Regions from separate parts of the Lentzea sp. NPDC042327 genome, predicted to be linked through region 2. Evidence: riboswitches for the same ligand, from Rfam matches in the RefSeq annotation. Region 2 holds a riboswitch; the other holds the start of a gene.
What was found. A riboswitch is a leader RNA that binds a small molecule or an ion and turns the genes downstream of it on or off. The one in region 2 is predicted to bind thiamine pyrophosphate.

Region 1: linked by a shared signal. The riboswitch ahead of AB0A63_RS06725 (thiamine ABC transporter substrate-binding protein) and the one ahead of AB0A63_RS04850 (FAD-dependent oxidoreductase) in region 2 are both predicted to bind thiamine pyrophosphate.

The regions. Positions count from the first base shown of each region.
Region 1 covers NZ_JBEZBX010000002.1:588,565-597,601, forward strand. The annotation lists gene AB0A63_RS06700 (BTAD domain-containing putative transcriptional regulator) at 1-2,033, shown strand, start outside; gene AB0A63_RS06705 (BTAD domain-containing putative transcriptional regulator) at 2,030-4,732, shown strand; gene AB0A63_RS06710 (DUF6131 family protein) at 4,799-4,954, shown strand; gene AB0A63_RS06715 (mannosyltransferase) at 5,186-6,487, shown strand; gene AB0A63_RS06720 (4a-hydroxytetrahydrobiopterin dehydratase) at 6,501-6,794, opposite strand; TPP riboswitch at 6,827-6,941, shown strand; gene AB0A63_RS06725 (thiamine ABC transporter substrate-binding protein) at 6,926-7,930, shown strand; gene AB0A63_RS06730 (iron ABC transporter permease) at 7,969-9,037, shown strand, end outside.
Region 2 covers NZ_JBEZBX010000002.1:222,580-231,616, reverse strand. The annotation lists gene thiC (phosphomethylpyrimidine synthase ThiC) at 1-753, shown strand, start outside; gene thiD (bifunctional hydroxymethylpyrimidine kinase/phosphomethylpyrimidine kinase) at 750-1,559, shown strand; gene AB0A63_RS04875 (hypothetical protein) at 1,502-1,756, opposite strand; gene AB0A63_RS04870 (hypothetical protein) at 1,915-2,379, opposite strand; gene AB0A63_RS04865 (MarR family transcriptional regulator) at 2,488-2,931, opposite strand; gene AB0A63_RS04860 (thiazole synthase) at 3,110-3,865, opposite strand; gene thiS (sulfur carrier protein ThiS) at 3,867-4,067, opposite strand; gene AB0A63_RS04850 (FAD-dependent oxidoreductase) at 4,064-5,008, opposite strand; TPP riboswitch at 5,012-5,123, opposite strand; gene thiE (thiamine phosphate synthase) at 5,150-5,788, shown strand; gene AB0A63_RS04840 (class III extradiol ring-cleavage dioxygenase) at 5,820-6,581, shown strand; gene AB0A63_RS04835 (S1 family peptidase) at 6,592-7,545, opposite strand; gene AB0A63_RS04830 (hypothetical protein) at 8,108-8,626, opposite strand; gene AB0A63_RS04825 (threonine/serine dehydratase) at 8,690-9,037, shown strand, end outside.

The DNA.
Region 1 (9,037 bases), 370 kb from region 2:
GGCAGTTGCCGGCCGGTGTGCCGCACTTCGTCGGTCGGGAGCGCGAGCTCGACCGGCTCACCGAGCTGGTGCGGACGCGGCCGGGTGAGCCCGTGCTGATCTCGGCGATCAACGGGATCGGCGGCGTCGGCAAGACCGCGCTCGCGGTGCAGTGGGCGCACCAGCAGGCCGACCGGTTCCCCGACGGGCAGCTCTACGTGAACCTGCGCGGGTTCGACTCCCAGGCCGAGCCCGCGGACCCGATGTCGGTGGCCCGCGACTTCCTGGTGGCGCTGGGCTTCGCGTCGCACGAGATCCCGACGTCGGGGGAGCCGCTCGTGGCGGCGTACCGGTCGGCGCTGGCCGAGCGGCGGATGTTGCTGGTGCTCGACAACGCGCGTGACGTCGAGCAGGTGCGGCCGTTGCTGCCCGGTGGCGCGGCGAACCTGGTGGTCGTCACGAGCCGCAACCGGCTCGCCGGGCTGGTGGCGCGGGAAGGGGCGCTGCCGGTCGCGCTGGACGTGCTCGACGAACGGCAGGCGGTCGCCCTGCTGGTCGAACGCGTCGGCGCCGCCAGGGTCGAGGCCGAGCCGGACGCGGTGCGGCGGCTGGTCAAGCGGTGTGCCGGGTTGCCGCTCGCGCTGAGCATCGTCGCCGCCCGTGCCGCGTACGGGGACTCGCTGGGCACCCTCGCCGACGAGCTGGACGACGAACGGCTCGACGCGCTGGACATCGACGACCCGACCACCGGCGTCCGCGGTGTGTTCTCGTGGTCGCTGCGGTCGGTCAGCGAGCCGGCGGCCAGGACGTTCGTGCTGCTCGGGCTGCACCCCGGCCCCGACTTCGCGTTGAGCGCCGTGGCGAGCCTCACCGCGCTGCCGGCGGCCGAGGCCCGGCGCGCGCTCGCCGAGCTGGTCGCGGGCAGCCTCGTGCAGGTCGGTGCGAGCGGCCGGTACTCGCAGCACGACCTGGTGCGCGACTACGCGGCGGAACGGGCGGCCGAGCTGCCGGCGCAGGTGCGGGACGCGGCGGTGCACCGGATGTTCGAGCACTACCTGCACCTCACCCAGAACTGCTGGCAGCGGTTGCAGTTCAACATCCCGCCGGTCGTCACGGAGCCGCCCTCGCCGGGGGTGGTCGTCGAGGAGGTCCCGGACTCGGACGTGGCGTGGGCGCGGTTCGGCGCCGAGTACCCGGTGCTGTTCGGCACCGTCGAGCGCGCGAACGAGCTGGGAGCGGACCACGTCGTCTGGCGGGTGCCGTTCATGCTGCACGGCTACCTCTCCCGGCAGGGCTACATGCGGGAGGCGGTGGGCCTGCACCGCCTCGGGCTGGCGGCGGCGCAGCGGCTCGGCGACGTGGAGGCGCAGAGCCTCATGCACCGCAGGATCGCCGCGATCCTCATGAGCTTCGACGACTACGGGGAGACCGAGTTCCACCTGCGCGAGGCGATCCGGTGCGCCCGACCCGGCGGCAACGTCCTCGCGGAGGCGCACCTGCGGCGCGGGCTCGCGTTCGCCTACGAACGGCAGGGCCGGCTGGCGGACGCGCTCGACGTGCTGGCGGAGATCCACCCGCGGATCGTGGGCCAGGACGACAGCTACGAGGTCGGCCGCCACCTCGCCGCACTGGGCCGTGCCCACCACACCGTCGGGCAGCACGAGCGGGCCCTGCAGCTCTGCCTGCAGGCGGCCGAGAAGTTCGCGGAGACCGACTTCAACGGCCAGGACGAGGGACCGTGCGGCAACACGGAGACGCTGGGTGACATCCACCACGCGCTGGGACGGCACACCGAGGCCGTCGTGATCTACCGGCGGGCGCTGCAGATGTGGCGGGACATGCGGACCGCGACCAACATCGCCGACTGCCTGCGCAAGATGAGCGAGGCGTTCATCGCCATGGGGGACGCCGTCCAGGCGCGCGAGTGCCTCCTCGAAGCCGTGCAGATCATCAAGGGCAGCCAGGACTCGACGTACTACCAGGGGGCGGAGGACCTGCAGGACCTGCTCGCCCGGCTCGACCGGATCGAGGACGCCGACGGGACGACGGCGTGAAGGCCGAGTACCGGGTGCTGGGGCCGCTGGAGGTCCTGCTCGACGGTGCGCCGGTCACCGTCCCGGCCGGCCGCTGCCGGGTGCTGCTCGCGACGTTGTTGTTGCGCGCCAACGAGTTCGTGTCCGTCGACGAGCTGGTGGACCGGCTGTGGGACGGCGCACCGCCCGCACCGGACCGGGCGCACAAGACGTTGCACATGGTCGTGACGCGGCTGCGGCAGGCGCTCGGCGCGGCCGGCTGCGTCACCACCCGCAGCGGCGGCTACGCGGCCGTGGTGGCGCCGGAACAGCTGGACCTCACGCGGTTCCGCGTGCTGGTGGAGCAGGGGGAGCTGCACGCGGCGCTGGCGCTGTGGCGCGGCCCGGTGCTGGCCGACGTGGTCTCCGAGCCGCTGCACCGCGACGACGTGCCACCGCTGCTCGAAGAACAGGTCGTGGCGCTGGAACGCCGGATCGACCAGGACCTCGCCCGCGACACCGGCGCGCTCGTGCCCGAGCTGCGGGCGCTGGTCGCGCGGTACCCGTTGCGGGAGGTGTTCTGGGCGCAGCTGGTGCTGGCGTTGCACCGGTCGGACCAGCAGGCGGAGGCGCTGGCGGTCTACGAGGAGGTCCGCGCCCGCCTCGCCGCCGAGCTGGGAACCGGTCCCGGGCAACGGCTGCGCGACGCGCACCGGCAGGTGCTCAGCGGTGAGGTGCCGCCCGACGACGTGCCCCGGCAGCTGCCGGCCGGTGTCCCGCACTTCGTGGGCAGGGAGCGGGAGCTCGACCGGCTCACCGAGCTGGTGCGGGCGCGGCCGGGTGAGCCGGTGCTGATCTCGGCGATCAACGGGATCGGCGGGGTCGGCAAGACCGCGCTGGCCGTGCGGTGGGCGCACGAGCAGGCCGGACGGTTCCCCGACGGGCAGCTCTACGTGAACCTGCGCGGGTTCGACTCGCGTGCCGAGCCGGTCGACCCGCTGTCGGTGGCCCGTGACTTCCTGGTGGCGCTCGGTTTCGCCGCGGCCGGTGTGCCGGCGGCGGAGGACGCCCTCCTCGCGGCCTATCGGTCGGCGCTGGCCGAACGCCGCGTGCTGCTGCTGTTGGACAACGCGCGTGATGTCGAGCAGGTGCGGCCGTTGCTGCCCGGCGGTGCGGCGACCCTCGTGGTCGTCACCAGTCGCAACCGGCTCAGCGGGCTGGTGGAACGGGAGGGTGCGCGGCCGGTCGCGCTGGACGTGCTCGACGACCGGCAGTCGGTCGACCTGCTGGTCGAACGGATCGGGCCGGCCAGGGTGGCGGCGGAACCCGAGGCGGTGGCCCGCCTGGTGCGGCGCTGCGCGGGTCTGCCGCTCGCGCTGAGCATCGTCGCTGCCCGTGCCGCGTACGGCGACGCGCTGGGCACCCTCGCCGGCGAGCTGGACGGCGAACGGCTCGACGCGCTGGACATCGACGACCCCACGACCGGCATCCGCGGCGTGTTCTCGTGGTCGCTGCGGTCGGTCAGCGCGACCGCGGCGAGGGTGTTCGTGCTCCTCGGCCTGCACCCCGGCCCCGACTTCACGGCCGACGCCGCGGCCAGCCTCGCCGCGGTGCCGGTGGAGACCGCTCGCGCGGCGCTCGGCGAGCTCGTCGCCGGCACCCTCGTCCAGCACGGCGCGGACGACCGGTACTCCCTGCACGACCTGTTGCGCGACTACGCGGCGGAACGGGCCGCCGAGCTGCCGGAGACCGAACGGGAGCACGCGCTGCGCGGCATGTTCGACCACTACCTGCACACCTCGCTGCTCGCCTGGGCGCAGGTCCGGTCGGTGGTCGTCGAGCCGCCGGTCGCACCGCCGGTCGCGCACGCGGTGGTCCGGCCGGTCGCGGACCTGGCCGCCGCGGGGGAGTGGTTCGCCGCGGAGAAACCGGCGCTGCTGCGGGTCGTGGCGCACGCGGCCCGGTCCGGCGCGGACGACGTCGCGTGGGCGCTGGCGTTCTCGATGCACCTGGCGGTCCTGCGGGCCGGTGACCTCGCCGTTGCCGTGGCGCTCAACCTCCAGGGGCTCACGGCGGCGGAACGCGCCGGCAGCCGCTGGGGCCGTGCGCGGATGCACCGCTGCCTGATTGGCACGTACATCGCCATGCGGGCGCTGGACGACGCCGAGCTGCACCTGCGGGCGGCGCTGCGGCTGGAGGAGGACGACCCCGCCTCCAGGGTGAACCTGACCAGGGGCCTCGCCCAGATCTACCAGTTCCAGGACCGTCCTGCGGACGGGCTGGCCGCCCTGCTCGGGGTGCGGGACCTGGCCGATGGGCTCGCCGACCGGGTGGAGCGGGCGAACTACCTCGCGAGCCTCGGCGACTTCTACCTGATGTCCGGTGACGACGAGCAGGCGCTCGTGGTCGGGGAACAGGCGCGGGCGGCGATGCGGGAGGCCGGCGTCCGGCCGACCCCGGTGCTGTGCCGCAACATCGAGGGGCTCGCCGCCCTGCACCTGAAGGCCGCGCGGTATGCCGAGGCCATCGCGTACTACGAGGAGTCCGTGGGCCTGCTGCGGGAGATGCGGGCGACCTACGACCTGGCGCACACGCTCGTGCTGCTCGGGAAGGTCCTCAAGCAGACCGGTGACCTGCGGCGGTGCGAGGAATGTCTGCGCGAGGCGGAATACATCATCGGCGAACGTGATGACGGATCGTCACGAGACGTGCGCAGAGAGCTGAATGTCGTGCGGGGCTAGAAAATTCGTGTTTGTACCGACCTTCGTGGGGTATCCGAGTTGAGGATTTCCCCACCTGGAGGTGTCATGATCGTCCTCGGACTGATCCTGCTCGTCGTCGGATGGCTCGCCGGCATCAGCATTCTGACGACCATCGGTGTCGTGCTGCTGGTCATCGGCGCGATCCTCGCCGTTCTCGGCGCGGTCGGCAAGCCGATCGGCGGTCGCGCGCACTACTTCTAAGAAGGTCCTGACGCCAGGACCGCGGTCCTGAAGCAGGGCTACGAAGCCAGAAGGGGGAGCCTCCACTGTGGAGGCTCCCCCTTTCGGCTTGGGTGGCAACGGTTTGTGGACGTTGCTCCGGCTTCAGCTGCCTAGAGGCTGCTCTTGCTCCGAGCGGCCGCCGCGAACACTCCGAACGCGACTCCCAGCATGCCCAGAGCGGCGACAGCGGCAACAACAAGATCAACAGACATGATCAGAAAAACTCCCTACAGCGATCTCTCCCGTTCTGATGACGCTCGGGTACCCACTCGCGTTGCATCGAGTAACGTTTTCCGCGTGAAACTCCGTGCTGTGGAAGCGCGTGTGCTCTCCGTAGCGCCGTGGCTGCTCGCCCTGTCGGTGGTCGGGCACCTGCTCATGGTCGCCTTCCAGGCGAAGATGACCATGATCGACCTGCTCGTCTACCGCAACGGATCACCGCACCTGTTCCGGGGCGACCTCTACGAGTGGCGGCTCGACCAGTACGCGGACGTCTTCCCGCTGCCGTTCACCTACCCGCCGTTCGCGGCCGCGATCTTCACGCCGATGAGCTGGGTGCCGTGGGAGGCCTCCCGCTGGATCTGGCAGCTGATCTGCCTCGGGTGCCTGTACTTCATCGTCCGCACGAGCCTGAAGCTGCTCAGGCTCGACGACCCGCGCCGCGCGATGCTGTGGACCGCGCTGGTGCTGTGGATCGAGCCGGTGCGCACCACGCTCAACTACGGGCAGATCAACCTGGTGCTGTGCGCGATCCTCATCGGCACGCTCGCGAGCGCGCGCAACTGGGTCGGTGGCGCGGGTGTCGGTTTCACCGCGGGCATCAAGCTGACGCCCGCGATCTCCGGTTTGTACTTCCTCATCACGAAGAGGTGGATGGCGGCCGTTTGGTCGTTCGTCGCTTTCGCGGCCACGTACGGCATCGGCTGGGCGATCTCTCCGTCGCAGTCGGACAGGTTCTGGTTCCAGCTGCTCGGCGACGCGAGCCGGGTCGGGCCGGTCGGCAGCGCGATCAACCAGTCGATGCGCGGCGCGCTGAGCCGCACGGTCGGCCACGACGTGCAGACCGGGCCGCTCTACCTCGTCGCCGTCGTCGTCGCGGCCGCGCTCACGTGGTTCGCCGTCAGCAGGACCAGGGACGTGCTGGCGTTGATCGTCAGCGTGCAGTTCCTCGGCCTGCTGGTCTCGCCGATCTCGTGGAGCCACCACTGGGTGTGGGTGGTGCCCGCCCTGCTGTGGCTGGTCTACGAGGGCGGCCACGTGCTCTGCACGATCACCGCCGGCCTGTGGGTGCTGCTGACCGGCGGCTTCCTGATCTCGTTCCTGCTGCTCGCCCAGCCGAACATCTGGGACTTCGCCCGCCCCTGGTACCTCGTGGTGCTCGGCTGGGGCTACCCGGCCGCGGGCCTGCTGACGCTGGTCGCGATCGGGCTCGCGGCCCGGCGCCGGGCCGGCGGCCCGCCCTCCGGTGAGGAGAAGGCCGCCGACGGCGCACCGAGCCGGGTCGCCGGCTGACGGCAGCCTTCCCTCAGGAGAGCGCGTCCACCACCCCGTCGATCTCCTCGGCGAGGGAGACGTCCAGCGCGGTGATCCCGCCCTTGTAGTGCGTGCTCAGGCGGAATGTCAGCGTCCTGTACCGGATGTCGACGTCCGGGTGGTGGTTGTCGTTCTCCGCGATCTCCGCGACCCGGTTCACGACCATGATCGCCTGCGCGAAGCTCGCGAGCTCCACCGTCCGGACCAGTGCCGCGTCCTGGGCGGTCCAGTCGGGCAGCTTGGGCAGCACGTCGTTCAACTGATCGTCGCTCAACAGCTCGGCCATGTCCTGATCGTCCCACCACGTCACGTAAGCTGCGCGTTCGCCACGGGAGTCCGGTGAAGCGCCGGGCTGAGAGGAGGGCTCGCAAGCCCTCGACCGTCCACCTGATCCGGGTCATACCGGCGTAGGGAGAGATGATGAGAAGGATTTTCGCTGCTCTGACCGCTGCGGCGCTGGTCACCGGGTGCTCGGCCGGCACGTCGACCGCCCCGCAGGCGCGCGAGGTCACGCTGGTGACGCACGACTCGTTCGCGGTGAAGGACGGCCTGCTCGACGAGTTCAAACAGGCCACCGGCATCACCGTGAAGCAGATCGCGAGCGGTGACGCGGGTGAGCTCACCAACAAGCTGGTGCTCACCAAGTCGAACCCGATCGGCGACGTCGCGTTCGGCGTCGACTCGACGTTCGCGTCGCGGGCGCTGGCCGAGGGCGTCTTCGCCGAGTACGCCTCACCGGAGGCGGCCAAGGGCGCGCAGCGCTACCAGGTCGACGGCACGAACCGGCTGCAGGCCGTCGACGTCGGTGACGTGTGCCTCAACATCGACCCGGCTAAGCTCGGCGGCGTCGAGCCGGCCTCCTACGAGGACCTGGTCGACCCGAAGTTCAAGGACAAGCTGATCGTGGAGAACCCGGCCACGTCCTCGCCCGGTCTCGCGTTCCTGCTCGGCACGATCGCGAAGTTCGGCGAGAACGGCTGGCAGGAGTACTGGACCAAGCTCAAGGCCAACGGCGTCAAGGTCGTGAGCGGCTGGGAAGAGGCCTACAACCAGGAGTTCTCCGCCACCAAGGGCGACCGGCCGATCGTCGTGTCGTACGCGTCGTCGCCGTCGGCGGAGGGCGGCAAGACCAAGGCCGTGCTCGGCACCTGCTACCGCCAGGTCGAATACGCGGGCGTGCTGTCCGGCGCGAAGAACTCCGAGGACGCGAAGAAGGTCCTCGACTTCCTGCTGGGCGAGAAGTTCCAGGCGCAGGTCGCCGAGCAGATGTACGTCTACCCGTCGCGCGAGGGCGTCGCACTGCCCGAGTCGTGGACGAAGGACGCCCCGCTGCCGGCGAACCCGCAGACGCTGCCCGCCGACAAGGTGAAGGACAACCGCGAAGCCTGGGTCGAGCAGTGGCGCAAGCTCGTGCAGGGCTGACGCTGGTCTCGGCCCGCACCGGGTGGTCGGCGGCGGCGCTGCTGCCGCTGGCCTTCCTCGGACTCTTCTTCGCGTGGCCGGTGCTGGCGATCGTCACCCTCGGCCTGCGCGAGGGCGGGGTGCTCGACGCGGTCCTCGCCGGGGAGACCTGGGAGCTCGTCGGGTTCACCCTGGGCCAGGCCCTCGCCTCGACGGCCGTGGCGGTGCTCGCCGGGATGCCGCTCGCGTTCGTGCTGGCCCGGTGCCGGATTCGCGGGCTCGGGTTCGTGCGCGCGGCGGTGATGGTGCCGTTCGTGCTGCCGACCGTGGTGGTGGGCCTGGCGTTCCGGACGTTCTGGCCCGACGGCGGGGTGCTGCCGATCGTGCTGGCGAACGCTTTCTTCAACGTCGCCGTGGTCGCGCGGACCGTCGGCGGGCTGTGGGCGCACACGGACCGGCGGGCCGAGGACGCCGCCCGTGCGCTGGGGGCGTCACGGCCGCGGGCGTTCCTGTCGGTGGTGCTGCCGGCGCTGGCCCCCGCCGTCGGGTCGGCCGCGGCGGTGGTGTTCCTGTTCTGCGCCACCAGCTTCGGTGTGGTGCTGGTGCTCGGCGGGTCGCGGTACCGGACCCTGGAGACCGAGATCTACCTGCGGACGGTCGAGCTGTTCGACCTGTCCGGTGCCGCCGCGCTGTCGTTGCTCCAGTTCGCCGCAGTGCTGGCGGTGCTGGTGCTCGGAGCACTGGCCCGCAGGCGGCGGGAGACCGCGCTGTCGTTGCGCGGCAGGGAGGAGCTGGCACGCCGGCCGTCCGGTGGTGAGTGGTACGTGGTCCTCGCGGCGTTCGCCGTCGTGGCCGCGCTGCTGACGCCGGTGGTGGGGCTGGTCACGCGCTCGCTGTCCACAAGGGACGGCTGGAGCCTCGCCGGGTACGCCGCGCTGGCCACCCGCGGTGACCGCGGGACGCTCGCGGTCACCGGGATCGACGCGGCGCTCAACTCGGTGCGCACGGCGTTCGACGCGACCGCCGTGGCGCTGGTGGTCGGGGTGTTCTCGGCGGTCGTGCTGGTCGGGTTGCGGCGCGCGGGCGGCCGGTTCGCCGAGGTGCTGGACACCGCGCTGATGCTGCCGC
Region 2 (9,037 bases):
ACGTTCTCGCTGGGTGACGGCCTGCGGCCGGGCTCGATCGCGGACGCCAACGACGAGGCGCAGTTCGCGGAGCTGCGCACCCTGGGCGAGCTGACGCACATCGCCCGCGCCAAGGACGTCCAGGTGATGATCGAGGGCCCCGGCCACGTGCCGATGCACAAGATCGCCGAGAACGTGCGGCTGGAGGAGGAGTGGTGCGGTGAGGCGCCGTTCTACACCCTCGGGCCGCTGGCCACGGACATCGCACCGGCCTACGACCACATCACGTCGGCGATCGGTGCGGCGCAGATCGGCTGGCTGGGCACCGCGATGCTCTGCTACGTCACGCCCAAGGAGCACCTGGGCCTGCCCAACCGGGACGACGTGAAGACCGGCGTGATCACGTACAAGATCGCGGCGCACTCCGCGGACCTGGCCAAGGGCCACCCCGGCGCGCAGGACTGGGACGACGCGCTGTCGAAGGCGCGGTTCGAGTTCCGGTGGGAGGACCAGTTCAACCTCTCGCTGGACCCGGACACGGCCCGCTCGTTCCACGACGAGACGCTGCCCGCCGAACCGGCGAAGACGGCGCACTTCTGCTCGATGTGCGGGCCGAAGTTCTGCTCGATGAAGATCACGCAGGACGTGCGGCGCTACGCCGAGGAACGCGGGCTGTCCACTGTGGAGGCCATCGAGGCCGGCATGGCGGAGAAGTCCGGTGAGTTCGCCGGCACCGGCAACAAGGTCTACCTGCCCGTGGTGGAGACTTCGTGACACCTCCGAGGGCCCTCACCATCGCCGGGAGCGACTCCGGCGGTGGTGCGGGCATCCAGGCGGACCTGCGCACGATGTTCGCGTGCGGGGTGCACGGGTGCGTGGCGCTGACGGCCGCGACCGTGCAGAACTCCCTCGGCGTCACGGGGGTGCACGAGATCCCGCCCGACGTCGTGGCTGCGCAGATCGCGTCGGTGGCCTCCGACATCGGGGTGCAGGCGGCGAAGACCGGGATGCTGGCGTCGGCGGCGATCATCGAGGCGATCACGCCGGCGCTGGACGCGGCCGGGATCGGCCGCGGTGGTGTGCCGTTCGTCGTCGACCCGGTGTCGGCGTCGATGCACGGCGACCAGCTGCTGGCGGACTCGGCGCTGGAGGCGTTGAAGGGCCTGCTGTTCCCGCGGGCGACGCTGGTGACGCCGAACCTCGACGAGGTGCGGTTGATCACCGGTATCGCGGTGAAGGACCGCGCGGACCAGCGTCTTGCGGCGGAAGCGCTGCACGAGCTGGGACCGGAGTGGGTGCTGGTCAAGGGCGGCCACATGTGGGACGACCCGGAGTGCCTGGACCTGCTGTACGACGGCCGCGAGTTCGTGGAGCTGCCCGGCCCGCGCTACGACACCGAGAACACGCACGGCAGCGGTGACACGCTGGCGTCGTCGATCAGCTCGGCGCTGGCGCACGGGGCCTCGGTGCCGGACGCGGTGCGGTTCGGCAAGGACTTCATCGTGAGGTCCGTGGCGGCGGCCTACCCCCTGGGTTCGGGGGTCGGGCCGGTGTCGCCGCTGTGGAGGTTGGACAGGTAGCGGGCGCACATCGCCCGCAGGTCGGTCTGCTCGGGGTCGAGCAACCAGACCGTGAGCGCTCCTTCGAGGAACGCGATGAGCTCCGTCGCGGCCGCTTCGCCCAGCGTCTTGGCGAAGTGGCCGCGCAGGAGCCGGTTGCGGCGGCGGAACCGTTCGGTGATCTCGTCGTCGCGGGCCAGGTGCTCCGCCTGCAGCACGGTGTGCAGGGTGGCCAACCCCCGCCTTGGTGGCGATGGCCGCGGACGTGCCGGCGCAGACGCGCGAGGTGCTGGTCGCGGAGTTCGACGCCTTCAACCGGGCGTTGCACGACCTGTTCGCCGCCTCGGCCGACCCGTCCCGGTGACCGGGTGGGGACTCAGCCCTCGTTGGCCTGCGTCGGAGTCCAGTGCGACCACGACGCGTGGTGGACGGGCAGGCCGGCCTCGCGGAGGTGGCTCACCACGCGCGGGTCGTCGTCCACGACCATGACGACCGTGCGGCGGTGCCGGATCTCCTGGAGCCGTTCGAGCTTGACCACCTGGGCGGGTCGCCGGTCCCCCTCCCGCTGCATCAGCAGCGTGCCGGCCGGCAGCCCGTACTCGGCGAGCCAGCGCCGGGTGAGCTCCGCGATCCGGACGGGTCTGCCGGTGAGCCACACGATGTCGTGGTCCACCGCCAGTCTGTGGGCCAGCGCCGCGCCCTGCCGCAGCAGCCCGTCGCCTCCCGCCGCGTCGAAGAAGTTCGCCCACCTGACGGGCGAGTCCGAACTGAGCAGGTGAAGGCGGTGCTGGACGTCAGCGACGGTTCCGTCGATGTCCAGCACCGCGACCGGGCGACTCATGCGGTGGCCCCAATGTTCGCCGGAAGGATCTCCGCGAGGTTATCCCGGCGAGGGCACCGAAAACGGGCTCGGTGACGATCGATTTCGTCGAGTTGCGGACCGACGGCGCTACTTCGACTCTTCGCCGACCAGTGTTTCCAGCGCGTCCAGCGCGTTGACCAGGGCCGAGACGTGTTCGGGCGTGAGCTGCTCGATGCGGCGTTGCAGCTCGCGCACGCGTGCGGAGCGCACACCGGACACCATCGTCTCGCCCTCGGGCGTGGGGGTGGCGAGCCAGGCGCGGCCGTCCTGCGGGTCGGGTTCGCGCTTCACGTACCCGGCCTCGACCAGCGCGGCGACGATGCGGGACAGCGTGGGCGGGGCCACGCCCTCCTTCGTCGCCAGGTCACCGAGGCGCATGGGGCCGCAGCGGGCGAGGGTCGCCAGCGCGGAGACCGCGCCGGGGCCGAGTCCGGGCGATCCGGTGCGGCGCAGCAACCGGGCCAGCCGGCCGATCGCCAGGTACAGGCGCGCGGTCGCGTCCTCGACCTCGGCGTCAATGGGGGCCGTCACGGCTAGTCGTCCTCCTCGACGGAAATCAGCAATGGTCAATCATCCCCCAACACGTGTGCACCCACGGTAGCGGCTGCGCGTTCACCACCGCGGCTTTATCGCGTGCGAAGGGAGACGACCTCGGGAACGGCCCCGTTCCCGAACGCCGAGGAGGAGAGGTACCGACTGCCTGGGCCGTTCAGATTCCCGGTGACGAGGCCTGCGCCCAGAAGCGCTGCGGGATGCGACCGGCCAGCCGGGCGAGCCGGCCGCCCTCGACGGCACAGCGCATCGCGGCGCCCATCAGCTCCGGGTCACCGGCACGGGTGACGGCGGTGGCGAGGAGCACCGCCGAACAGCCGAGCTCCATGGCCAGCGCGGCGTCGGAGGCGGTGCCGATGCCCGCGTCCAGCACGACCGGAACGGTGGCGCGGGCGGTGATCAGCTCGATGTTGTGCGGGTTGCGGATGCCGAGGCCGGTGCCGATCGGCGAACCCAGCGGCATCACGGTCGCGCAGCCGATGTCCTGGAGCTTCAACGCCAGCACCGGGTCGTCGTTGGTGTAGGGCAGCACGACGAAACCGTCGTTCACCAACCGTTCGGCGGCGTCGAGCAGCTCGACCGGGTCGGGCAGCAGGGTCTCCTCGTCGTGCACGACCTCCAGCTTGACCCAGTTCGTCTCCAGTGCCTCGCGGGCGAGCTGCGCGGTCAGCACGGCCTCGGCGGCGGTGCGGCAGCCGGCGGTGTTCGGCAGCACCTCGATGCCCAGGCGCCGCAACAGCTCCAGCACACCGGTCTGGCCGGCGGCGTCGACCCGGCGCATCGCCACGGTGGTCAGCTCGGTGCCGGACGCCACCAGGGCGCGTTCGAGCACGGACAGGTTCGCGGCACCGCCGGTGCCGGTGATGAGGCGGGAGCGGAACTCCTTGCCCGCGATGACGAGCGGGTCGTCCACGTCAGCCTCCCTGGACCGCGGTCAGCACCTCGACCACGCCGCCGTCCGGCACGATCGTCCTGTCCCACAACGCCTTGGGCACCACGACACCGTCGAGCGCCACGGCCACGCCCGCGGCCGGCGCTCCCACCAGCGACACCACCGCGGCCACCGACGTGCCGTCGGACAGCTCGCGGAAGGTGCCGTTCACCTTCGCCTTCACGACGTTCCTCCTTCGAGCAACCGCAGCACTTCGCGTGCGGTGTGGGGGGCGAGCAGCAGGCCGTTGCGGTGGTGGCCGGTCGCGGCGATCACGCCGGGTTCGAGCCACCGCACGACCGGCACGTTGTCGGGGCTGCCCGCGCGGAACCCGACGGCGGTCTCGGTCAGCGCGTACTCGGCGAGGCCGGGCAGCACGACCTCCGCGTCGCGCAACAGGTCCCGCACGCCCGCCACGGTCACGTCGGTGTCGAAACCGGCCTCGTACTGGGTGGCGCCGACGACCACACCGTCGGTGCGCGGCACCAGGTACACGGCTCGGCCCTGCACGAGCGCGCGGATCGTGTGCCGGGGCGGTGGCAGCGCGCCGGGGCGGTGGGTGAGCCGCAGGATCTCGCCCTTGACCGGCCGGACCACGTCCCGCAGCGCCGGGTGCAGCCCCGCGCTCCACGCACCGGCCGCGATCACGCGGACCCGGCCGTCCACATCGGACCGCACCCCGGCCTCGGCGCACGCCTTCTCCAGCGCGGAGAGCAGCGCCCGGTTGTCGACGGCGAGGTCGCTCGTGTGCACCCCACCGCGCACGGCGGGGCCCAGCGACGGTTCGAACGCGCGGATCTCGCGCGAGGTCAGCAGCTCCCCCGCGTGCCGCAGGTCGGTGAGGTCGCCGGGGGACGTGCCGACCGCCAGCGTGCCCGCGGTGAACAGCTCCACGCCGATCGACGCGGCGAACTCCGGCCACAGCACGAGCGCCTCGACCCCCTGCGCCACCACGGCTTCCTCGCCCGGCCACGCCTCGGTGAGCGGTGCGAGCATGCCGCCCGCGACCCGCGAACCCGCGTGCGGGGAACCGCGGTCGGACACGGAGACCGAGTAGCCGGCCCGTGCCGCGAACAGCGCGACGGACAGGCCGATGACACCGCCGCCCACGACGGTCACTTCCACAGTGCTCAAGGCATTCACGCTCCCTGCGCCGGCATGACCCGGATCAGGTTCGACGGTCGGAGCGAACCACGCTCCCTCTCAGCCCGGTCTTCTCCAGGCTCCCGTGCGGACCGCCTTCAACATAACGGTTAACGTGCGTGCGTGCCAGGACTCGACGGAAACCTGATCAGGCAACGACTCGCCGACGCGACGCTCTACCTCTGCACCCCGGACCGGCCCGACCTGGCCGAGTTCGCGGACGCCGCCCTCTCCGGCGGTGTCGACGTCATCCAGCTGCGGGACAAGTCGCTGGAGGCCAGGCAGGAGCTCGCGGCGATCGAGGTGCTCGCCGAAGCCGCTGAACGCCACGGGAAGCTGCTGGCCGTCAACGACCGCGCGGACATCGCGCACGCCGTGGACGCCGACGTGCTGCACCTCGGCCAGGACGACCTGCCGGTGCCGCTGGCCCGCCGGATCATCGGCGACGGCCCGGTGATCGGCCGCTCGACGCACGACGTGGACCAGATGCGGGCGGCGGCCGGCGAGCCGGGCGTCGACTACTTCTGCACCGGTCCGTGCTGGCCGACGCCGACGAAGCCCGGTCGCCCGGCTCCGGGGCTGGACCTCGTCCGCGCCACCCGCTCGCGGCGGCCGTGGTTCGCGATCGGCGGCATCGACCTGGGGAACCTGCACGAGGTCATGGCCGCGGGTGCCACGCGGGTGGTCGTGGTCAGGGCCATCACCGACGCCGAGGACCCGCGCGCCGCCGCCAGGTCGTTCAAAATTGAACTTGATCGTTGAAATTTGAACAAAACGGCGTACGCTCGACGGCGTGAGCGCACCTGTGCTGTACCTGAGCCACGGGGCTCCCCCGCTGGCCGACGACGCCACGTGGACCAGAGAGCTGAGGGACTGGTCCGCCACGCTCCCGCGCCCGGAGGCCGTGCTCGTGGTCTCCGCGCACTGGGAGGAGGCACCGACGACGATCGGCGCCACCACGACCGTCCCGCTGGTCTACGACTTCTGGGGCTTCCCGCAGCGCTACTACGAGGTCACCTACGCGGCACCGGGCGCGCCGGAGCTGGCCGAGGACGTGCGCAAGCTGCTCGGCGGCCACGTCGAGCAGGACGAGCGGCGCGGGCTGGACCACGGCGCCTACGTGCCGCTCAAGGAGATGTTCCCGGACGCGGACGTGCCCGTGCTGCAGCTGTCGATGCCGACGCTGGACCCGCGCGCGCTGCACGGGATCGGCCGGAAGCTGGCGCCGTTGCGCGAGCAGAACGTGCTGATCGTCGGAAGCGGGTTCATGACGCACAACCTGAGCTGCGTGAACTTCCCGGCCGGACCGGACTACGCGCCGCCGTCGTGGTCGCGGGAGTTCGACGACTGGGCGCACCGGCAGCTCGCGAGCGGTGACGTGGACGCATTGCTCGACTTCCAGGTGAAGGCGCCCGCGGCCGGCATCGCGCACCCGCGGACCGAGCACTTCGCGCCGCTCTTCGTCGCGCTGGGCGCCGCGAGCGACGAGAAAGCCCGTACCAGCGTTGAAGGCTTCTGGTACGGGCTCTCGAAACGGTCTGTCCAGTTCAGCTAGCGAGCAGCTCCTAGCCGCGGGTCAGGGTCAGGCCCCAGCGCGACAGGATCGGGTTGACCGGCTGGAAGTAGGTCGTGCCGCCGGAGGTGCAGTTGCCGGAACCGCCGGAGGTCACGCCCTGGGCCTGGCCGAAGCCGGAACCCGCCACCCACGAGCCACCGGAGTCACCGGGCTCCGCGCACGCGTTGGTGCGGGTGAGGCCGCGGACGGTGCCCTGCGGGTAGTTCACGGTCGAGTTGTAGGCCTGGACCGTGCCGCAGCGCCAGCCGGTCGTGGAGCCCGAACGGCAGATCTGCGCGCCGATGGCCGCCACCGTCGAGCCCTGCACCGTCACGTTGGTGCCGTTGTAGCGGTTCACCCACGGACGCGGGGTCCAGTTGGAGTTGGTGCGGACCCACGCCATGTCGTTGCCGGGGAAGACCGAGCCGGCGAACGAACCGGCCGCGACGCGGTTGTAGCCGGACACCGAGGTGCCGGTGGTGCCGCAGTGGCCGGCCGTCACGAAGCCGCCGGTCACCGAGAAGCCCAGGGAGCAGCGGCCGCCGCTGCCCATGTAGATGGCGTCGCCACCGCGCAGGTCGTACAGCGGGGTCGCGTTCTCGGTCACCTCCTCGACCGTGACGGTCGAGCCGACGGACTTCGCGGTGGCGATGAACTGCTCCGCTGCGGCGTCGCGCTTGGTCTTGTTGACCTCGACCACGACGCTGTTGGACTTCTCGTCGACGCGCCAGCTGGCGATCGACTGGGGAGCGCTCATCAGGTCGAGGACCGACTTGGTCCCGTTGAGCTGCGTGAGCGAGTTCTTCACGACCTTGGTGTCCGCGCCGGTCACGGAGAGTCCGGACTTGGTCACGGCAACGGTCAGCCTGCCGGTCGCCTGGTCGATCCACGCTCCGCCGAACGCGTCGCCCAGCGAGCTCTTCGCCTGCTCGGCGATCTCGCTCGACTTGAGGTCAGAGGCCAACCGGACGCGTGCCTGGTCAGCGTTCAGGCCCAAATCACGCTCGACCGCTTGGAGCAACTCGGCCGGGTAGCTCTCCGTATCGGAACCAGTTCCGCCAACCGGCGCGGCAGGCGCACCAAACGCCGGTACGCTGAGAGCAGTCACGACTCCGGTGGCGAGCAGAACGGCACCGGTTACACGGGCCGCACTCGTGCGGTTCATCAAGACGTCTCCCTCACTTTCGGGTGCAGGGGAACCCGAGAGATCGGTTGCAGGGACCTTCTCTCGGGGGCTCTAGGGGGACGGGTGGTGGGGCGGCGGCAGGGGTCGCCCCACCCCTCCCACTTCCTTCCGCGTGGCCTCTCGGCCGAGGGCACTGCGCTCCAGTGGTCCTTCCACGAGCCTCATCGCGCCCTCCTTCGGTCTCTTTCGGAGCTAAACTTTCGCCCGTTCGAGTGACGTTACGGGCCTGTTATCTATGACGCCCGAACCCGACTGTGGACGAAGTGTGTCACAGCTCACGACAGATCAACTGCGGTGCGTAGCAATTGACAGTTAACTATCGCTCAACGTAGTGACGTGATCACCGAATGGGGTCGCCCGTTGGAACAGGCGTCGAGCCGTCAGCGGGCGGTGGCGAGCCTGTCGTCGTGGTGGTCGGCGCAGTGGTCGTGGTGCTTTCGGCGGACGACCGTCCGGACGTGCCCGGAGGCGGTGAGACGGTGACCGTCTCGGTGGCCGGCGGCGGGTTGTTTTCGGTGCGGTTGACCGATTTCTGCGGTTCCGCGGACGTCGACGGCTCGACCTTCTGCTCCGCCGGACCGGTGCCGCCGGATGTGCCGGAGACGAGCTGGACGCTCGTGACGGCGAGGACCGCGACGACGAACGCGAGCAGACCGCCGACGGCGACGACCTGCCAGCGCTTCTCGCGCTCCATGGACCGTTGGTAGAGCACCGCTCCCACGGTGGTGACGACACTCGCGAGGACCGCGCCGATGATCGTGCCGACCACGTTGAGGCGCAGGCTCAGCACGGCCGCGGTGACGGCGGCGAGCACGCTCGCGACGAGCTTGACGGGGGTGATCTTCTCCTTATCAGCCATGACACACGTGGGACGTTGGGCACAGTTCACCGGTTGTGCGCCGGTGACGTGCATCATCGACACATGCGCCTGGTGACCATCGAGGACATCCGCGCGGCCGCCGCCGCGATCGCCCCCCACGTCGTCCGCACCCCGTTGCTGGCCTTCGACTCCTCGCTGTGGATCAAGCCGGAGAACCTCCAGCCGATCGGCGCGTTCAAGCAGCGCGGCGCGGTGAACGCGTTGTCCCGCATACCTTCTGAGGAACGTGCGCGCGGTGTCGTGGCGTACTCCAGCGGTAACCACGCGCAAGCGGTCGCCTACGCGGCGAAGACGCTCGGCATGACGGCGGCGATCGTGGTGCCGGAGAACACGCCACAGCTCAAGATCGACGCGACGCGCGCGCACGGCGCCGAGGTGTTCGTCGTCGGC